4 regions of the Streptomyces sp. NPDC007929 genome follow, and region 1 is predicted to be linked to each of the others. Evidence: riboswitches for the same ligand, from Rfam matches in the RefSeq annotation. Region 1 holds a riboswitch; each other region holds the start of a gene.

What was found. A riboswitch is a leader RNA that binds a small molecule or an ion and turns the genes downstream of it on or off. The one in region 1 is predicted to bind cyclic di-AMP.
Positions count from the first base shown of each region.
Region 2: linked by a shared signal. The riboswitch ahead of ACFZDE_RS33355 (peptidoglycan DD-metalloendopeptidase family protein) and the one ahead of ACFZDE_RS00630 (NlpC/P60 family protein) in region 1 are both predicted to bind cyclic di-AMP.
Region 3: linked by a shared signal. The riboswitch ahead of ACFZDE_RS10615 (transglycosylase SLT domain-containing protein) and the one ahead of ACFZDE_RS00630 (NlpC/P60 family protein) in region 1 are both predicted to bind cyclic di-AMP.
Region 4: linked by a shared signal. The riboswitch ahead of ACFZDE_RS17445 (peptidoglycan DD-metalloendopeptidase family protein) and the one ahead of ACFZDE_RS00630 (NlpC/P60 family protein) in region 1 are both predicted to bind cyclic di-AMP.

Region 1 is NZ_JBIBKD010000001.1:119,656-123,836, reverse strand. Features, by position in the region: gene ACFZDE_RS00645 (TetR family transcriptional regulator) at 1-454, opposite strand, end outside; gene ACFZDE_RS00640 (ABC transporter permease) at 615-1,607, shown strand; gene ACFZDE_RS00635 (hypothetical protein) at 1,705-1,896, shown strand; cyclic di-AMP (ydaO/yuaA leader) riboswitch at 2,245-2,457, shown strand; gene ACFZDE_RS00630 (NlpC/P60 family protein) at 2,461-2,934, shown strand; gene ACFZDE_RS00625 (ATP-binding protein) at 3,301-3,759, opposite strand; gene ACFZDE_RS00620 (Scr1 family TA system antitoxin-like transcriptional regulator) at 3,973-4,181, shown strand, end outside.
Region 2 is NZ_JBIBKD010000012.1:120,703-124,883, forward strand. Features, by position in the region: gene ACFZDE_RS33345 (insulinase family protein) at 1-650, shown strand, start outside; gene ACFZDE_RS33350 (insulinase family protein) at 647-2,035, shown strand; cyclic di-AMP (ydaO/yuaA leader) riboswitch at 2,236-2,400, shown strand; gene ACFZDE_RS33355 (peptidoglycan DD-metalloendopeptidase family protein) at 2,413-3,201, shown strand; gene ACFZDE_RS33360 (FCD domain-containing protein) at 3,391-4,086, shown strand.
Region 3 is NZ_JBIBKD010000003.1:223,791-227,971, reverse strand. Features, by position in the region: gene ACFZDE_RS10620 (polyprenyl synthetase family protein) at 69-1,079, opposite strand; cyclic di-AMP (ydaO/yuaA leader) riboswitch at 1,581-1,754, shown strand; gene ACFZDE_RS10615 (transglycosylase SLT domain-containing protein) at 1,760-2,536, shown strand; gene ACFZDE_RS10610 (Cof-type HAD-IIB family hydrolase) at 2,500-3,348, opposite strand; gene ACFZDE_RS10605 (GNAT family N-acetyltransferase) at 3,520-4,181, shown strand, end outside.
Region 4 is NZ_JBIBKD010000005.1:16,775-20,955, reverse strand. Features, by position in the region: gene ACFZDE_RS17455 (dihydrofolate reductase family protein) at 1-359, shown strand, start outside; tRNA gene ACFZDE_RS17450 (tRNA-Met) at 458-531, shown strand; cyclic di-AMP (ydaO/yuaA leader) riboswitch at 855-1,011, shown strand; gene ACFZDE_RS17445 (peptidoglycan DD-metalloendopeptidase family protein) at 1,023-2,069, shown strand; gene ACFZDE_RS17440 (aldo/keto reductase) at 2,248-3,192, shown strand; gene ACFZDE_RS17435 (PrsW family glutamic-type intramembrane protease) at 3,314-4,181, opposite strand, start outside.

The DNA of each region.
Region 1 (4,181 bases):
GATACCCCTCGACGACCTTGCCCCACGCCGCGCGGACCGAGCCGTAGTTCTCCCGCAGGAGGGCGGCCAGCTCCTCGTTGCGCAGGGTCTCCGTCCACACCTGGATGACGAGCCGGGGGAAGGCGGGCCGGCCGTCGACGACCAGGGACTCGCGGGCGGCGAGCGTCCGGCCGAGGACCGAGGTGACGAGTTCGTCCGGCGGCGGGGGCGGACTCAGGCGGGCCGCGTCCTCGAAGGCCTCACGGACCGAGCCGAGCGTCTCGGCGACGATCGCGCCGATCAGCTCCTCCTTGCCGCTGAAGTAGCGGTAGACCGCCCCCGCCGAGAGGTCGATCTCCTTCAGCACGTCCTGCATGGACGTGGCGTGGAAGCCGTTGCGGGCGAAGCAGAGCGCGGCGCCGTCGAGGATCTGGCGGCGGCGGGCGTCGAGATGTTCCTGGGACACGCGAGCCATGATCCTCAAACTAAAACGAATATTCATTCTTGACAAGGCGCCGCGGCGGGAGCACGGTGGGACCAGAAAAACGAACGCTCCTTCTTTTTAGCGCCGGCCCGCTCGGCCTCGCTCGGCCTCGCTCGACCCCGCTCGGTCCAGCTCGTTTCAGGAGACCCTCATGCCTTCCCGCAACCGCCATGTGCTCGCGGTCGTCGTCCTCGTACCCGTCCTGGCCGCCCTCGCCCTGTGGGCCTTCGCGTGGCCCGCCTCCCGTATCGCGCCCCGCGACCTGCCGCTGGGGGTGGCCGGGCCGGCCACCGCCGTGGCCCAGGTCGAGCGGCAACTGGAGCGGCACGAGGGCGCGTTCGAGATCCACCGCTACGCCGACGAGGCCGCCGCCCGGGACGCCATCGAGGACCGGAGCGTGTACGGCGCGGTCGTGGTCACCCCGCAGGGGCCGGAACTGCTCACCGCTTCCGCCGCCAGTCCGGTGGTCGCGCAGTTGCTCCAGCAGGCCGTGGCCCAGCAGGCCGACGCCCAGGGGACCCGGATCAAGACGGTCGACGTCGTGTCCACCCCGTCCAGTGATCCACGCGGCGCGGTGCTGAACGCCGCCTCCCTGCCGCTCGCCCTGGCGGGTATCGCGGCGGGCGCGGTGGTCACCCTGCTGGGGCTGCGCGGTTCCCGGGCCGTGATCGCACTGCTCGGAGCGTCCGCACTGGTGGGTGTGATCGCGGCCGCGATCGCGCACAGCTGGCTCGGGGCGCTCGGCGGTGACTGGTGGGCGGAGGCGTCGGTGCTCGGCCTGGCGACCCTGGCCGTCGCAGGTGCCGTCGCCGGACTCGCCGCCCTGATCGGGCCCGCCGGTACGGGCCTCGGGGCCGCCGTGGTGATGCTGATCGGCAACCCGTTCTCCGGCGCGACCTCGGCGCCGCAGATGCTGCCGGAGCCGGCCGGTGCGATCGGCCAGTGGCTTCCGCCGGGCGCGGGGACGACGCTGCTGCGCTCGGTGTCGTACTTCGACGGCGCGGCGGCGACCGGGCCCGCCCTGACCCTGGTCTGGTGGGCGGCTCTGGGTCTGGGTGCGGTCCTGCTCGGCAACTCGCTGCGGGCCCGAAAGGCGGGTACCGCGCCCGCGACCGACCAGCGGGAGCTCTCGTCAGTGGCCTGACCGGCACGCCCTACCCGCCCGCGTTGACCGAGCCGGTCCGGGGCAGGCCAGTGATCTGGCCATCCACGCCTACGAGTTGCCACTCACCCGGAGTCGGATGGAGGAGATGCTCGCGCCGCACACGGGCCACACCCGCGAGCAGGTGAGCACGGACATCGACCGGGACAAGATCCCAGGACCGTCGGGGCGAGACGGAACTGCACGCCGCCACCGTGGTCGGGCTCTGCGAGTGCTGGACGGCGAGCGGCGCACGGCCCGGCTCACCCTGCCCCCGGAGTCCGTCAGTTGACGCGAAACCGTCGGTCCCGGCGCACGCGCCGCCGCACCGCCCGCCGCCGACGCGTCCGGAGCTGAGTTGAAACGGACCAAATGACGTACCCCTGTTCGGAGTAGGCGGGAGACGAATTTAAGGGCCGCTCCGGTTGCGCAACGCGCGTAGCCCGAGGACGGAATGGGGCATTCCATCCCTGGTCCGGAGCTCCGCGAACCCGTGAACCGTGGCTCGAACGCACACGTGTCCACCCGAACGGGTGAGTGGTGAGTAACAACACAAATCCCCGGTTCCGTTGGGAAATCCGGACACGCATGAGCCAAGATCCCTGACTGACGACAAGCCCCCGCCGCTGTGGCGGGGCGATCCGGGCGGACGCCGAGTCCTGCCGCCGCCCGGATGACCGGTCGACAGGAGTGGATCGGCAGGAGTGGAGGACCCGAGCACGACGGGTCGCCGGGACGGTCACGCCATGACCGGACCCGAGCAGCCCTTGGGGTGAAGCCGCGTCAGCGGCCGGGCAACTTTGTCAGCCCGAATCCGACAGGTCATCCTTCACAGGCGGCTGACGAAGGGTTGCGCATGACTGCGCTCAATCGTGTCCCGTCGCTCATGGCCCGGGCCGGCACGGCCTCGGCGCTCACCATCGCCGCGGTGGGCGGCTCCATCGTGGCGCCCGGATTCGCATCCGAGGCGGCGGCGGCCACACCGGCGACCAAGGCACTGCAGGTCGCGGCCTCCAAGAAGGGTTCGCCCTACAGGTACGGGGCCACCGGTCCGCACCGGTTCGACTGCTCCGGGCTCACGCTCTACTCGTTCAAGAAGGCCGGCAAGAAGCTCCCTCGCACGGCTGCCCAGCAGTACAACAAGACGCGCCACATCTCCGCCAAGAGCCGCAAGGCGGGGGACCTGGTGTTCTTCCACTCGGGCAGCAACGTGTACCACGTCGGTATCTACGCGGGTAAGAACAAGCTCTGGCACTCCCCGAAGAGCGGGGACGTGGTGCGACTGCAGAAGATCTGGACCAAGAGTGTCTGGTACGGACGCGTGAAGTGATCCGCCCGGCGTGCGGCGGCGCCCTGGACGCGCCGCCGCACGCCGAGGCGTGGGCTGCTCCCGCGGCTCGTGCGGCGGGCGGGGTTGCGCAGGGAGGCGGAAAGCACCGAGGAGAGCGCCGAGGTGGCGTCTGCGACGGCCGCGAGGGCTCCAACGGGCCGTGAGGCGCGGAGCGGGCGTGATGGCCGGGCGGGGACGGCCCAGAGCCGTGAGGGGTGGTTGGGAACCGTGGCAGGGTGACCCGGAGCCTTGGCGGGGTGACCCGGAGCCTCGGCAGGTGACCCGGAGCCGTGAGGCGTGGCCCGGATGCGGGTCGCGCGGGGCCCGGGGGGCGGGCGGCACCCGCTGAACATGCCGTTGTGGTGACTAGGGCTCCTGCTGTACCGCGGTCGTGACCGGCTGGACCGGGACCGCCCAGGGGAGTTCGATCGAGATGGTCTTGCCGCCCTCGCGCGTGGGGCGGATTCGGAGCCGGCCGCCGCATTCCGCGGTCAGCCAGCGGATGATGACCAGACCCCGGCCGTTGTCCTGCTGGACTGCGGCCGGCAGGCGTCTGGGAAAGCGCGGATGACTGTCCGTGACACCGATGCGCAGGCGCTCGTCACGGTCGAGTGCGATGTCCACGGTGAACGTGGGCGACTGACCGAAGGTGTGCTGGACGGCGTTGGTGGCGAGCTCGGAGATGATGAGCCGGACGGTGTCGGACACCTCCGTGTCCGCCGCCAGGCCCCACTCCGCCAGCGTGCCCACCACATAGGCACGCGCTGCGGAGACCGAGGCTGGATCGCTCGGCAGAGTGACGGATGCTTCCAGATGGTCTGCCATGGCGACCTCGTCCCTTTCCCACGGGACCACAGCCCGACACGGAGCGGATGGTTCGAGTACGGTCCCGGACTGGTGCTTCGTCGCCAGACTGCCACCAGAACACCCCCGAAGGACGGCGATCCACCAAGATATGCATATATCTGTCGCTCAAAGCGGTGAACTCTGCGACGCGAGACCGTATTTGGGTGGCTCGGAAGGAGTAAGGAGGAGCCCATGCAGCACGGTCCCGCGGTGCGCCGCCGGAAACTGGGCGCCGAACTGCGTGCGCTGCGCACCTCTGCGGGGCTCACGAGCGGTGAGGCGGCCCGGCTGGTGGGCTGGCACCAGTCCAAGGTCAGTCGGATCGAGACGGGCACGAGCGGGGTGAAACCGGCCGATGTGCGGTTACTTCTCGACGCCTACGGTGTGACGGACTCCCAACT
Region 2 (4,181 bases), on a different contig from region 1:
AGACCATCGGCGAGCAGCTGCGCGAGGTCGTCGAGGAGGACGTCCCGGCCCGCGCCCTGATGGCCGCCTACCGGCTCCCGCACGACGGCACGCGCGCGTGCGACGCGGCCGACCTGGCTCTCACCGTCCTCGGCGGCGGCGAGTCCTCCCGCCTCTACAACCGGCTCGTGCGCCGCGACCGTACGGCCGTGGCGGCCGGCTTCGGGCTGCTGCGGCTCGCCGGTGCGCCCTCCCTGGGGTGGCTGGACGTGAAGACGTCCGGTGACGTGGAGGTCCCGGTCATCGAGAGCGCCATCGACGAGGAGCTCGCCCGGTTCGCCGAGGAGGGCCCCACGCCCGAGGAGATGGAGCGCGCCCAGGCCCAGTTGGAGCGCGAGTGGCTGGACCGGCTCGGCACCGTCGCGGGCCGCGCCGACGAACTGTGCCGGTACGCCGTGCTCTTCGGTGACCCGCAGCTCGCCCTGACCGCCGTCCAGCGCGTGCTGGAGATCACGGCGGAGGAGGTCCAGGAGGTCGCCAAGGCCCGCCTGCGGCCCGACAACCGCGCGGTGCTCGTCTACGAGCCCGTCGCCGACGAGCCCGCCGAGGACGCCACCACCGACGCCACCGCAGCCGCGGCCACCGACGAGAACGAGGAGGCGGCCAAGTGACCGAGCTCGCCACGATGGACTTCCACCCCCGGCCGCAGGCGGGCGACGCCCGGCCGTGGGCCTTCCCAGCCCCCGAGCGCGGCACGCTCGACAACGGCCTGACGGTGCTGCGCTGCCACCGCCCCGGCCAGCAGGTCGTCGCGGTCGAGGTGCTGCTGGACGCCCCCCTGGACGCGGAGCCGGCCGGACTCGACGGTGTGGCCACGATCATGGCCCGGGCCTTCTCCGAGGGCACCGACAAGCACTCCGCCGAGGACTTCGCCGCGGAGCTGGAGCGCGCCGGCGCCACCCTCGACGCGCACGCCGACCACCCCGGCGTCCGGCTCAGCCTGGAGGTGCCCGCCTCCCGGCTCACCAAGGGCCTGGGCCTGATCGCCGACGCCCTCAGGGCGCCCGCGTTCGCCGACAGCGAGGTCGAGCGGCTGGTCAACAACCGCCTCGACGAGATCCCGCACGAGCTGGCCAACCCCTCCCGCCGCGGCGCCAAGGAGCTCTCCAAGGAGCTGTTCCCGGCGGACTCGCGCATGTCGCGGCCCCGGCAGGGCAGCGAGGAGACGGTCGCCGCGATCGACTCCGCGGCCGTACGGGCCTTCTACGAGAAGCACGTCCGCCCCGCCACGGCCACCGTCGTGGTGGTCGGCGACCTCACCGGCATCGACCTGGACGCCCTGCTCGGGGACACCCTGGGCGCCTGGACGGGATCCTCGGCCCAGCCGCGTCCCGTGCCGCCGGTCACCGCCGACGACACCGGCCGGGTCGTCATCGTGGACCGCCCCGGCGCCGTCCAGACGCAGCTGCTGATCGGCCGGATCGGGCCGGACCGGCACGACCGCGTGTGGCCCGCGCAGGTGCTGGGCACGTACTGCCTCGGCGGCACCCTCACCTCCCGCCTGGACCGCGTCCTGCGCGAGGAGAAGGGCTACACCTACGGCGTACGGGCGTTCGGCCAGGTCCTCAGGTCCGCCCCGGACGGCACGGGTGCCGCGATGCTCGCCATCAGCGGTTCCGTCGACACCCCCAACACCGGCCCGGCCCTGGAGGACCTGTGGACGGTGTTGCGCACCCTCGCCGCCGAGGGGCTGACCGACGCCGAGCGGGACGTCGCCGTGCAGAACCTGGTGGGTGTGGCGCCGCTGAAGTACGAGACGGCGGCGGCCGTCGCGAGCACGCTGGCCGACCAGGTCGAGCAGCACCTGCCCGACGACTACCAGGCCACGCTGTACCGGCAGCTCGCCGCGACCGGCACCGTGGAGGCCACCGCGGCGGCCGTGAGCGCCTTCCCGGTGGACCGTCTGGTGACCGTCCTCGTCGGTGACGCGGCGCAGATCAAGGCGCCGGTCGAGGCCCTCGGCATCGGCGAAGTCACCGTCGTCGCCGCCGAGTAGCGGTACACGTCGCCACGCGCGCGGGGGCCCTGGTTGTCGTCAAAGGCGCCAGGGCCCCTTTATGCCCGAATTGGGATGGGAGTTGCCTGTCTGGCCTGTGGGATGCGCTACAAAAGCCGGGATTCGTTTGGGAATTGAAAGTGGCGCCGCTTAGCGTCGTCCGGGCTGTTCGTCAGGCAGTGCGCCGCACCCGCGGCACCGGACAGTCATCGCCGAGTCCCCGTACGGCGCGAGCCAGGGGAGCCGGGGACCCATCGCAGTCCCTGGGGTGAATCGGGCGCCCGCGCGAGCCGCGAGGGAGTCCGTAGGAGACCTTCCTGCTCCGAACCCGTCAGCTAACCCGGTAGGCGAGAGGGAAGGAAAGGACCAGCCACTACATGGCGTTCACTCGCGCCACCGGGAAGCACCGTCGTCCCAGCAGGATGCAGCGCTCCACCGCCCGCGCGGCGGGCGTCGCGGCCCTCGCCACCACCGGCGTGATCGGCACCGTGGCGGCCCCCGCCGCCTTCGCCGCAGAACCCAGCGTCGAGCAGACCGGCCTCACCCCGGTCGTCACCATGGGGGACACCGCGGCCCAGCAGATCGACGCCCAGGCCCTCGCGCAGCAGCACGCCGCCGATGAGGCCGCCGCCAAGCAGAAGGCCGAGGAGGCCGCCCGCAAGCAGGCCGCCGAGATGGCCGAGCGGGCCAAGGAGGCGGCCGAGAAGGCCCGTGCGGCCAAGGAGCGAGCCGCCCGTGAGGCCGAGCGCAAGCGCCTGAACACCTTCGTCTCCCCGATCTCCGGTTCGTACGTCTCCACCAGCTACCAGGCCAGCAGCGGCCTGTGGTCCTCCGGCAGCCACACCGGTGTCGACTTCCACGCCGCCAGCGGCACCTCCGTGCACGCGGTCGGCTCGGGCGAGGTCGTCGAGGCCGGCTGGGGCGGCTCCTACGGCAACCAGGTCGTCATCAAGATGACGGACGGGACGTACACCCAGTACGGCCACCTGTCCTCCATCAGCGTCTCGGTGGGCCAGCGGGTCACCCCGGGCCAGCAGATCGCCCTGTCCGGTGCGACCGGCAACGTCACCGGCCCGCACCTGCACTTCGAGGCCCGCACCAGCCCCGAGTACGGCTCGGACATCGACCCGGTCGCCTACCTCCGCTCCCACGGCGTGGGTATCTGACCGGAACGTCTCCGTTCCCCCCGAAAGCCCCGGCTGTTCAAGCCGGGGCTTTCGGCGTTTACGGCCGCCCGCTGTCCAAAAAATATCCATGGATTGCCGCCTGCCGTCGGAAATTCCGGCCGATTGCAATAGAGTCACGGAACGCACGCCGCTCGTCGGCGTTTCACGGGGATTAAGCGGAGGTCGGTCATGCGTATTCCCGCGCACTCGGTGTGCACGGCCATCCGGGACGACATCGTCGCGGGGGTCCACGCGCGTGGCAGCCGGCTCACCGAGGAACTCCTCGCCCGCCGCTACGGCGTCTCGAGGGTGCCGGTCCGGGAGGCGCTGCGCACGCTCGAGGCCGAGGGTTTCGTGGTGACCCGCCGGCACGCGGGCGCGTGTGTGGCGGAGCCCACCGAGCAGGAGGCCGGCGACCTGCTGGAGATGCGCCTGCTGCTGGAGCCGCTCGGCGCGGCCCGGGCCGCCCAGCGCCGCACCGAGGCGCATCTGAAGGTCCTGCGCGGCCTGGTCCGGCTGGGCCAGGAGCGGGCCCGCCGGGGCGACAGCGACGACCTGCGCTCTTTGGGCGGCTGGTTCCACGAGACGCTCGCGCAGGCCTCCGGCAGTCCGGCGCTGACCTCGATGCTCACCCAGCTCCGCCACAAGATCGCCTGGATGTACGCCGTGGAGGCGCCGGTCAGCCCGGTGGAATCCTGGACCGAGCACGGCGCGATCGTGGACGCGGTGGCGCGCGGTGACGGCGAGCGCGCGCGGGCGGTCACGGCGCTGCACGCCGAGCGCGCGAAGGGCGCGTACCGCCTGCGGTTCGCCTCCGCCCGGGAGCGCGCCGAGCGTGTGAGGAACTCGCAACATCCCGTAAACACGGCGAGCCCGCGACATTAACACGGTGGCTGTATACAAAGAGCAGTCAATTCCGGGGGGCTATTTCTGCTGCCTGGATTCTTGGAATTCCGCGCCGTGCCGATGGGGAATTGTGG
Region 3 (4,181 bases), on a different contig from region 1:
TACTGCTGGGGTATGACACGCGGGGGCGACTTCTCCCCCGACCCGTAGGGGTCGTACGGGGAGACGGGCTAGCCGGCCCGGTGCACCACCGCGTCGCACAGCTCCAGCAGCGCCGCCTTCGCGGTGCACTCCGGCAGCGGGGCCAGCGCCGCACGGGCGTCCTGGGTGTAGCGGACGGTGTCCTGCCGGGCCTGCTCCAGCGCCGGGTGGGCCCGCAGCAGGCGCAGGGCCTCGGCGTGCCGCGCGTCGTCGGTGAGGTCGGAGTCGAGCAGCTCGCACAGGGCGGTGTCCTCGGCGAGTCCGAGCCGGGCCGCCCGCTCGCGCAGCCGGAGCACCGGCAGCGTGGGGATGCCCTCGCGCAGGTCGGTGCCGGGGGTCTTGCCGGACTCGTGGGAGTCGGAGGCGATGTCCAGGACGTCGTCCGCGAGCTGGAAGGCGACGCCGAGCCGCTCGCCGTACTGGGTCAGGACGTCCACGACCGTCTCGTCGGCGCCGGACATCATCGCGCCGAACCGGCACGACACGGCGACCAGCGAGCCGGTCTTGCCGCCCAGCACGTCCAGGTAGTGCTCGACGGGGTCGCGGCCGTCCTGCGGTCCGGCCGTCTCCAGGATCTGGCCGGTCACCAGCCGCTCGAACGCCTCGGCCTGCACCCGCACGGCCTCCGGGCCGAGGTCGGCCAGGATGTGCGAGGCCCGGGCGAAGAGGAAGTCGCCGGTGAGGACCGCGACGGAGTTGCCCCAGCGGGTGTTCGCGCTCGCGACGCCGCGGCGCACGGCGGCCTCGTCCATGACGTCGTCGTGGTAGAGCGTGGCGAGGTGGGTGAGCTCCACGACGACGGCCGACGGCACGATGCCGGGCGCGTAGCGGTCACCGAACTGGGCGGAGAGCATCACGAGCAGCGGGCGGAACCGCTTGCCGCCGGCCCGGACCAGATGCTGGGCGGCCTCCGTGATGAAGGGCACCTCACTCTTGGTGGCTTCGAGCAAGCCTTCCTCGACAGCCGCCAATCCGGCCTGGACATCGGCCTCCAGAGCCTGGTCCCGCACGCTCAGCCCGAACGGCCCGACGTCGGTCACGAGGGGTCTCCTGTCTGCTGTGTCTGCCGGTGACTACGCGGTTTGTCGATAGGTCGCTGTCCTCACTCGAGTCAGCGTATCCGGTCACGTTTCGATCACCGCCAGCGCCCATGGTTACAGGCCGGGCGGTATGCGATCACGACCCTTATGTTTTCGATCAACCTATAAGAACAGATATTTATCGACTTACCCTCGGGTAGCGAGTTATGCACGATTTGCCGTGATGAGCCGATGAATTCCCCTTGGCGGAAATTGCCCCATCGACTCGTGATCAGTGAGTTGAATCACTGCTTCCCCTTTTCCCCCTCCTGACCACATCGGCCTCTAACGCCGTTCCCCGGAAGCCAGTTGAGCCTTGACTCCAGCAAAGGATCAAGCGGCCCAAACGCCCCCGACCAAGGTCAACCACGCGATATGTGACTGAGGTGCTTGTTCCCGACATGTGCTCTCGCATACGTTCCGGCCCTGTCCGGCGGACGCCCAATCCTGCCGCCGCCCGGACTCCCCACAGAACCGACTCACTCACGCAGGGCAGGAGCGGGGGACCCAGGTAAGTCGCCGGTCCGCACAGCGGCACGGCTCGGGGTGAAGCCGCGCACGGCACAGCGCCGTACGCGGCCGGGCACCTCCCGGCCCGAACCCGACAGCTCACCTCGCAGGCGCCGGAGAGGAACATCACCATGGCCGGACGAGGCAAGCACCGTCGCACCAGAACCAACCCGCTGACCCGGGGCATCATCGCCGCCGGTACCGGTGGAGCGGCACTCACCCTTCCGCTGATCGGCGCCACCCACGCGAGCGCCGCCGAACCCCAGAGCGTCCCCGCCGCCGCACAGTCCGTGCCGCGCGCGGCCCAGCCCGCCAAGTCTCTCGCGTACACCGTGGTCAAGGGCGACTCGCTCGCCCGCATCGCGGACAAGTACGACGTCTCGGGCGGCTGGAAGCAGCTCTACAAGGACAACCGCGCCGCCGTCGGCGACAACCCGAAGCTGATCCACCCGGGTCTGAAGCTGACGGTGAAGACCGCCAAGGCGGACGCGAAGAAGACGGCGACCAAGTCGTCCGCCCCCGCCAAGCCGGCCGCCAAGCCCGCCGGCGGGGTCGCCCAGGCCACCCAGGCGTCCGCGAAGACCTACGCGAACAACCTCGACGGGTGGATCCGCGAGGCGCTGGACATCATGGCGCAGAAGGGGATCCCCGGGTCGTACGACGGCATCTACCGCAATGTCATGCGCGAGTCGTCCGGCAACCCCCAGGCCATCAACAACTGGGACTCCAACGCCGTCGCGGGCACCCCGTCCAAGGGCCTGCTCCAGACCATCGACCCCACCTTCCAGGCCTACCACGTGGACGGCACCTCGTGGGATCCGTACGACCCGGTCGCCAACATCACCGCGGCCTGCAACTACGCGGCCGACCGCTACGGCTCGATCGACAACGTCAACGGCCCGTACTGAGCCGTCCCGCCCAGCAGTCGCTCGAGGACGACGGCGATGCCGTCGTCCTCGTTCGACAGGGTGACCTCGTCGGCCACGGCCTTGAGCTCGGGATGGGCATTGGCCATCGCGACGCCGTGGCCGGCCCAGTCGAACATCGGGATGTCGTTGGGCATGTCGCCGAAGGCGATGGTGTCCGCCGGCCGCAGCCCCAGGTGCTCGGCGGCCAGCGCGAGACCCGTGGCCTTGGTGATCCCGCACGGCTGGAGCTCGACCGTGCCGGGCCCGGACATCGTCACCGTGGCCAGCGAGCCGACCACCGAGCGGGCCGTCGCCGCCAACTCGTCGTCCGACAGATGAGGGTGGCGCAGCAGCACCTTGCTGATCGGCTCGCCCCACAGCTCGTCGCGCCGCTCGACCCGCACGGCGGGCAGGGTCGGGTGCGGCATCAGATACCCCGGCTCGATCAGCGTGAGCCCCTCGACCCCGTCCTGGTCGACCGCCGCGTACACCTGCCCCACCTCGGCCTCGATCTTGCCCAGGGCGGTCTCGGCCAGCTCCCGGTCCAGGGTGATGGACCACAGCAGCCGGTCCGCGCCGGCGTCGTACACCTGCGCGCCCTGTCCGCACACCGCGAGCCCCGTGCACCCGAGGTCGTCCAGGAGCGGCCGCACTCTCGGCGCCGGCCGGCCCGTCACCACGAGATGCTGGGCACCGGCGTCCGCCACCCGCGCGAGCGCGGCGAGGGACCGGTCGGAGAGGGTGTCGTCGCCGCGCAGCAGCGTCCCGTCCAGGTCGGTGGCGATGAGTGAATATGCGATGGGTGCGGCCATGATCAGAGAATACGGACAGTGCGGCCCTTCGTTTCATCGCACGGTGAAGGCCGATTGCCCGGTTGAAGGCCTCTGCACCGGTTGGCAACAACATGCTCCGCTACCTACCCGAGAGGCCGCATAGAGCGGTACCTTCCAAGTGTCCAGGGGGGACTTGATCGGGGGGTCAGGTTGAGCAGTGGGCGCATTCGCGTGGCCGTGCCCGGGGAGCTCGGCGAAGGGGAGAGGGAGCGCTGGCGTGCGCTGCGCGCCGCATCCGAGGCACCGCGCAACCCTTTCATGGAGCCGGAGTTCACCGAAGCCGTCGGCCGGGTCAGGCCCGGGGCCAGGGTGGCCGTGGTGTACGAGGGGCTGGAGCCGGCCGGGTTCCTGCCGTACGAGCGGGGCCCGTTGGGCCAGGGCCGGGCGATCGGGCTCGGCGTCTCCGACGCGCAGGGCGCGATCCTGCGTCCCGGCCTCGATGTGGAGACGGGCGAACTGCTGGGGGCCTGCTCGCTGTCGAGTTTCGCCTTCGACAATCTGGAGGCCGAGCAGCGGCTGTTCGTCCGGTACACGGCCGAGGAGCACGCCACCTACGTCATCGAGGTGGAGAAGGGTTACGAGACCTACGAGTCGGTGCTGCGCGCGCAGTCGCCGAAGTTCCTGAAGACCACACTGGCCAAGGAGCGCAGGCTGGGCCGGCAGGCCGGTGAGCTGCGCTTCGTCTTCGACGAACGCGATCCGGCCGCGCTGCGCACGCTCATGGAGTGGAAGTCCGCGCAGTACCGCAGGACCGGCCGCCGGGACCGGTTCGCCCAGGAGTGGATCACCCGGCTCGTCGGGCAGCTGGCCCG
Region 4 (4,181 bases), on a different contig from region 1:
TGGTCGCCGACGACGGTACGGAACTGGCCCGCGGCCACTCCCGCGAGGCGGGCGACCCGGTCGTGCACGCCGAGGAGGCGGCCCTGGCCAAGCTCGACCCGGCCGACCCGCGCCTGCCCGGCGCGACGGTGTACAGCAGCCTGGAGCCGTGCGCCCGCCGCGCCTCGCGCCCCGCCCCCTGCGCCCGGCTGATCGTCGACGCGGGCGTACGGCGGGTCGTCACGGCCTGGCGCGAGCCGGACACCTTCGTGACGGACGCCGACGGCAGCGGCCTCCTCGCGGCCCGGGGGGTGGAGGTCGTCGTCCTCCTGGAACACGAGGAGCGGGCCAAGGCCCCGAACCGTCATCTGGTGGGCTGAGTGCTGGCGGGGGGTGGGTGTGTGACCGGGGCGATCGGGGGCCGGGCGGTGGTGTGCGCGAGTGGTCCCGCGGATGGCGTACACTAGTGACACAACGACGCGGGGTGGAGCAGCTCGGTAGCTCGCTGGGCTCATAACCCAGAGGTCGCAGGTTCAAATCCTGTCCCCGCTACTGAAGGCCGAGGGCCGGAATCCGAAAGGGTTCCGGCCCTCGGTGCTTTTCATCGGCCTTCATCTCGGGGGCCTTCCTGATGCTTGCCCGTGGAGCGCTACGGTCGGTGAGCGAACCGTGCCGTTCCGCATAACAACTGACACACCGTCAAAACCCGTCAGTCACTTGCGGTGCGGTCAACTCGCCCGATTTGGGCCAGTCATGGCAGGTAAGTCCGCGCGAAAAAGGTTAATGATCAAGCGGAACCGCTGGAATACCCCTCGCGCCTCCATTAACGTTCGATAACGCAGCGCGGTCGTCCCAGCCGTCACAGAAGGCGGCTCCGTGCGCACGCGCCGAATCCCGAAAGGGAACCGGGGAACCACCACTTGGGGTGAATCGGGCGGATACCACCGTGGAAGCACGGCAGGTATACGCGCGTAGGAGACCTTCCTGCTCCGAACCCGTCAGCTAACCCGGTAGGCGAGAAGGAAGGAAAGGAGTACGCCCACGTGGCGTCCAACCGGCCTGCCCCCGCGGCCCCGTATGCGCCGAAGCGCGAGACCGACACCTTCGGCTTCGGCGGTCAGCGCACCGACGAGGGCCCGTTCCAGGAGTGGAACCCCACCGAGGAGTCCATCCGTCCCGTCCGTGGCCGGCACCGCGTCACCAAGCAGCGCGGCGGAGGTCTCGCCCGCAGCTCCACCGTCCTGGGCGTCGGCGTCATAGCCGCCGTGGGCGCCGGCGGCATGGCCAGTGCCCAGACCGGCAAGCCCCCGGTGTCCATCTCCGTGCCGGACCTGCCCTCGGTGGGTTCCCTCATCTCGGACGACGACACCCCCGAAGGTTCCGCCACCCCGCTCAGCAGCCTCGGCACCACCACCGCGGACACCGCGGAGGGCACGTCCGGCGCCCGCGCCCGCGCCGGCGCCGGTGACGCGCTGCGCGCCCGGATCATGGCGCAGGTCGAGCACCAGCAGGAGCAGATCGAGACCAAGGCAGCCGAGGACGCCGCTGCCGCCGCCGAGAAGGCGGCCGAGGAAGCCGTCGCCAAGGCGGAGAAGGAAGCCAAGGCCAAGGCCGCCGAGGCCAAAGAGAAGGCGGAGGAGGAGGCCAGGAAGAAGGCCGAGGCCGAGCGTCTCGCCGCCCTGGCCAAGCAGTTCACGCTGCCGACCTCCTCGTACACCATCACCTCCAGCTTCGGCCAGGCCGGCGCCTACTGGTCCTCCGGCTACCACACGGGCCTGGACTTCGCCGCCCCCACGGGCACGCCGATCAAGGCCGTGCACAGCGGCACCATCACCGAGGCGGGCTGGAACGGCTCCTACGGCTACAAGACCGTCCTCACCCTCGATGACGGCACCGAGATCTGGTACGCGCACCAGTCCTCCATCGGCGTCAGCGTCGGCCAGAAGGTCAGCACCGGCGACGTCATCGGACGCGTGGGTGCAACGGGCAACGTCACCGGGGCGCACCTGCACCTCGAGGTCCACTCCGGTGGGTCCGCCAGTGGCATCGACCCGATGGCGTGGCTGCGGGGCAAGGGGCTGAACCCGTAAGCGGAACCACTGTGTTGAAGCATCGGCGGCCCTGACTACGTCTCCTCGACGTCAGGGCCGTCGGCTTTGTGGTGGGGGGCGTGGGGCGTGGGGCCGTGGGGCGTGGGGGCCCTGGGTTTACGGGGGTTTTGCGTTCGTTGTGGAATGGGGCGCTCCCGTACGGTCGTTGACACCGAGCATGACGTCTCTTCGCAAGCTCGGCACTTCCGACCTCGAGGTCTTCCCCCTCGCCCTCGGCGGCAACGTCTTCGGCTGGACCGCCGACCAGGAGCAGTCGTTCGCCGTCCTCGACGCCTACACCGCCGCCGGTGGCAACTTCGTCGACACCGCCGATGTCTACTCGGCCTGGGTCGACGGCAATCGGGGCGGTGAGTCCGAGACCATCCTGGGCGCCTGGCTCGACGCGCGCGGCAACCGCTCCGACGTCGTCGTCGCCACGAAGGTCAGCCAGCACCCCGACTTCCGGGGCCTGTCCGCCGCCACCATCAAGGCCGCCGCCGACGCCTCACTGCGGCGGCTGCGCACCGACTACATCGACCTGTACTACACGCACTTCGACCAGCCCGACGTGCCCGTCGAGGAGATCATCGGCGCGCTCGACGAACTCGTGAAGGCCGGCAAGGTGCGGCACATCGCCGCCTCCAACATCTCCGCCGAACGGCTGCGGGCGTCCCTGGCGTTCTCCGACCGCGAGGGCCTCGCCCGGTACGTCGCCCTCCAGCCGCACTACAACCTCGTCTCCCGTGACACGTACGAGGGCGAGCTCCAGGACCTCGCCGAGCGGGCCGGACTCGCGGCCGTTCCGTACTACGCGCTCGCGGCTGGTTTCCTCACGGGGAAGTACCGGCCCGGTACGGAGGTCGAGAGCGCGCGGGCGGGCGGTGCCGCCAAGCATCTGGAGACCGAACGGGGGCGGCGGGTCCTCGACGCCCTCGACAAGGTCGCCGCCGCGCACGGCGTTCCTGTCGCCACCGTGGCTCTCGCCTGGCTCGCCGCCCGGCCGACCGTGGCGGCGCCGATCGCTTCCGCGCGGACGGTGGAACAGCTGCCCGCCCTGCTCGGTGTCGGGGAGCTGACGCTCTCGGAGACGGAGGTGGACGCGCTTACGGCGGCCTCGGCTTGAGCGGGGACCGCGCTCGGGTGCGGGGTGGCCTGGGGCCTGGGGCCTGGGGCCGGGGAGGGCTGGGCGGTCGCGGTGGCCTGGTGGCGGTGGGGGGTTTGAGGGGTTTGAGGGGTTTGCGGGGTCAGAGGCGGTACGGGTTGTACGCGGGGTACGGGGTGTAGCCGTACGCCGCGTACGGGGTGTACGCGGGGTACGGCGCCCGCTGGTGGCCGTAGCCGTACACCCCGTACACCGGCCAGGGTGGGACCGTCACCGGGACCGGAGGCGCGGTGACCCGGGCCGCGTGGTCCAGCGCCGGGCGGGCCACCTCCCGGCGCCGCCACAGCTCGCCCAGCAGGTCCCGCTCCCGTACGGCGAAGTCGGCCCCGGGGTTGCCCCGCCCGGCCCGGTGCCGCAGGAACGCCAGGGACGTCGCGTACGCCTCGTACCGGGCCACCTCCCGGGCCACCTCCCGGGCCGCCGCCCGGCCCGCGTGGCGGCGGGCGTACTGCCGGGCGATCCGGCGGGCCCGCATCGAGCCGAGCGCGTACGGCTCCGCCGGGGTCAGCCAGCCGGCCGCGGCGTAGGCCGGCAGCTCCGCCCGTACGGTCCTCAGCTCCCGCTGCCGCGTCCAGATCACCAGCCACGTCAGCAGCCCGAAAATGGGCACCATGAACGCGGCGTAGACCGCGAAGAAGCCGTACTCGCCGAAGGCCGACGAGCCGTTCCACATCGCGTGCATCCCCATCGCCAGCAGCAGCCCGCCGAGCGGGAACGCGACGCGGCGCAGCGGCCCGCGGTGCGCCGCGAGGGCGGCGATGCCGAAGCCGATGCCGGTGAGGACCGTGAACAGCGGGTGTGCGAACGGCGACATCACGATGCGCACGAAGAAGGTCGCCGCCGTGACGGAGGCGATGCCGCTGCCGCCCGTGAGCTGGTCGGTGCCGAAGGCCGTGCCGAGGTAGAGGATGTTCTCGGTGAACGCGAAGCCGGTGGCGGTCACCCCGGCG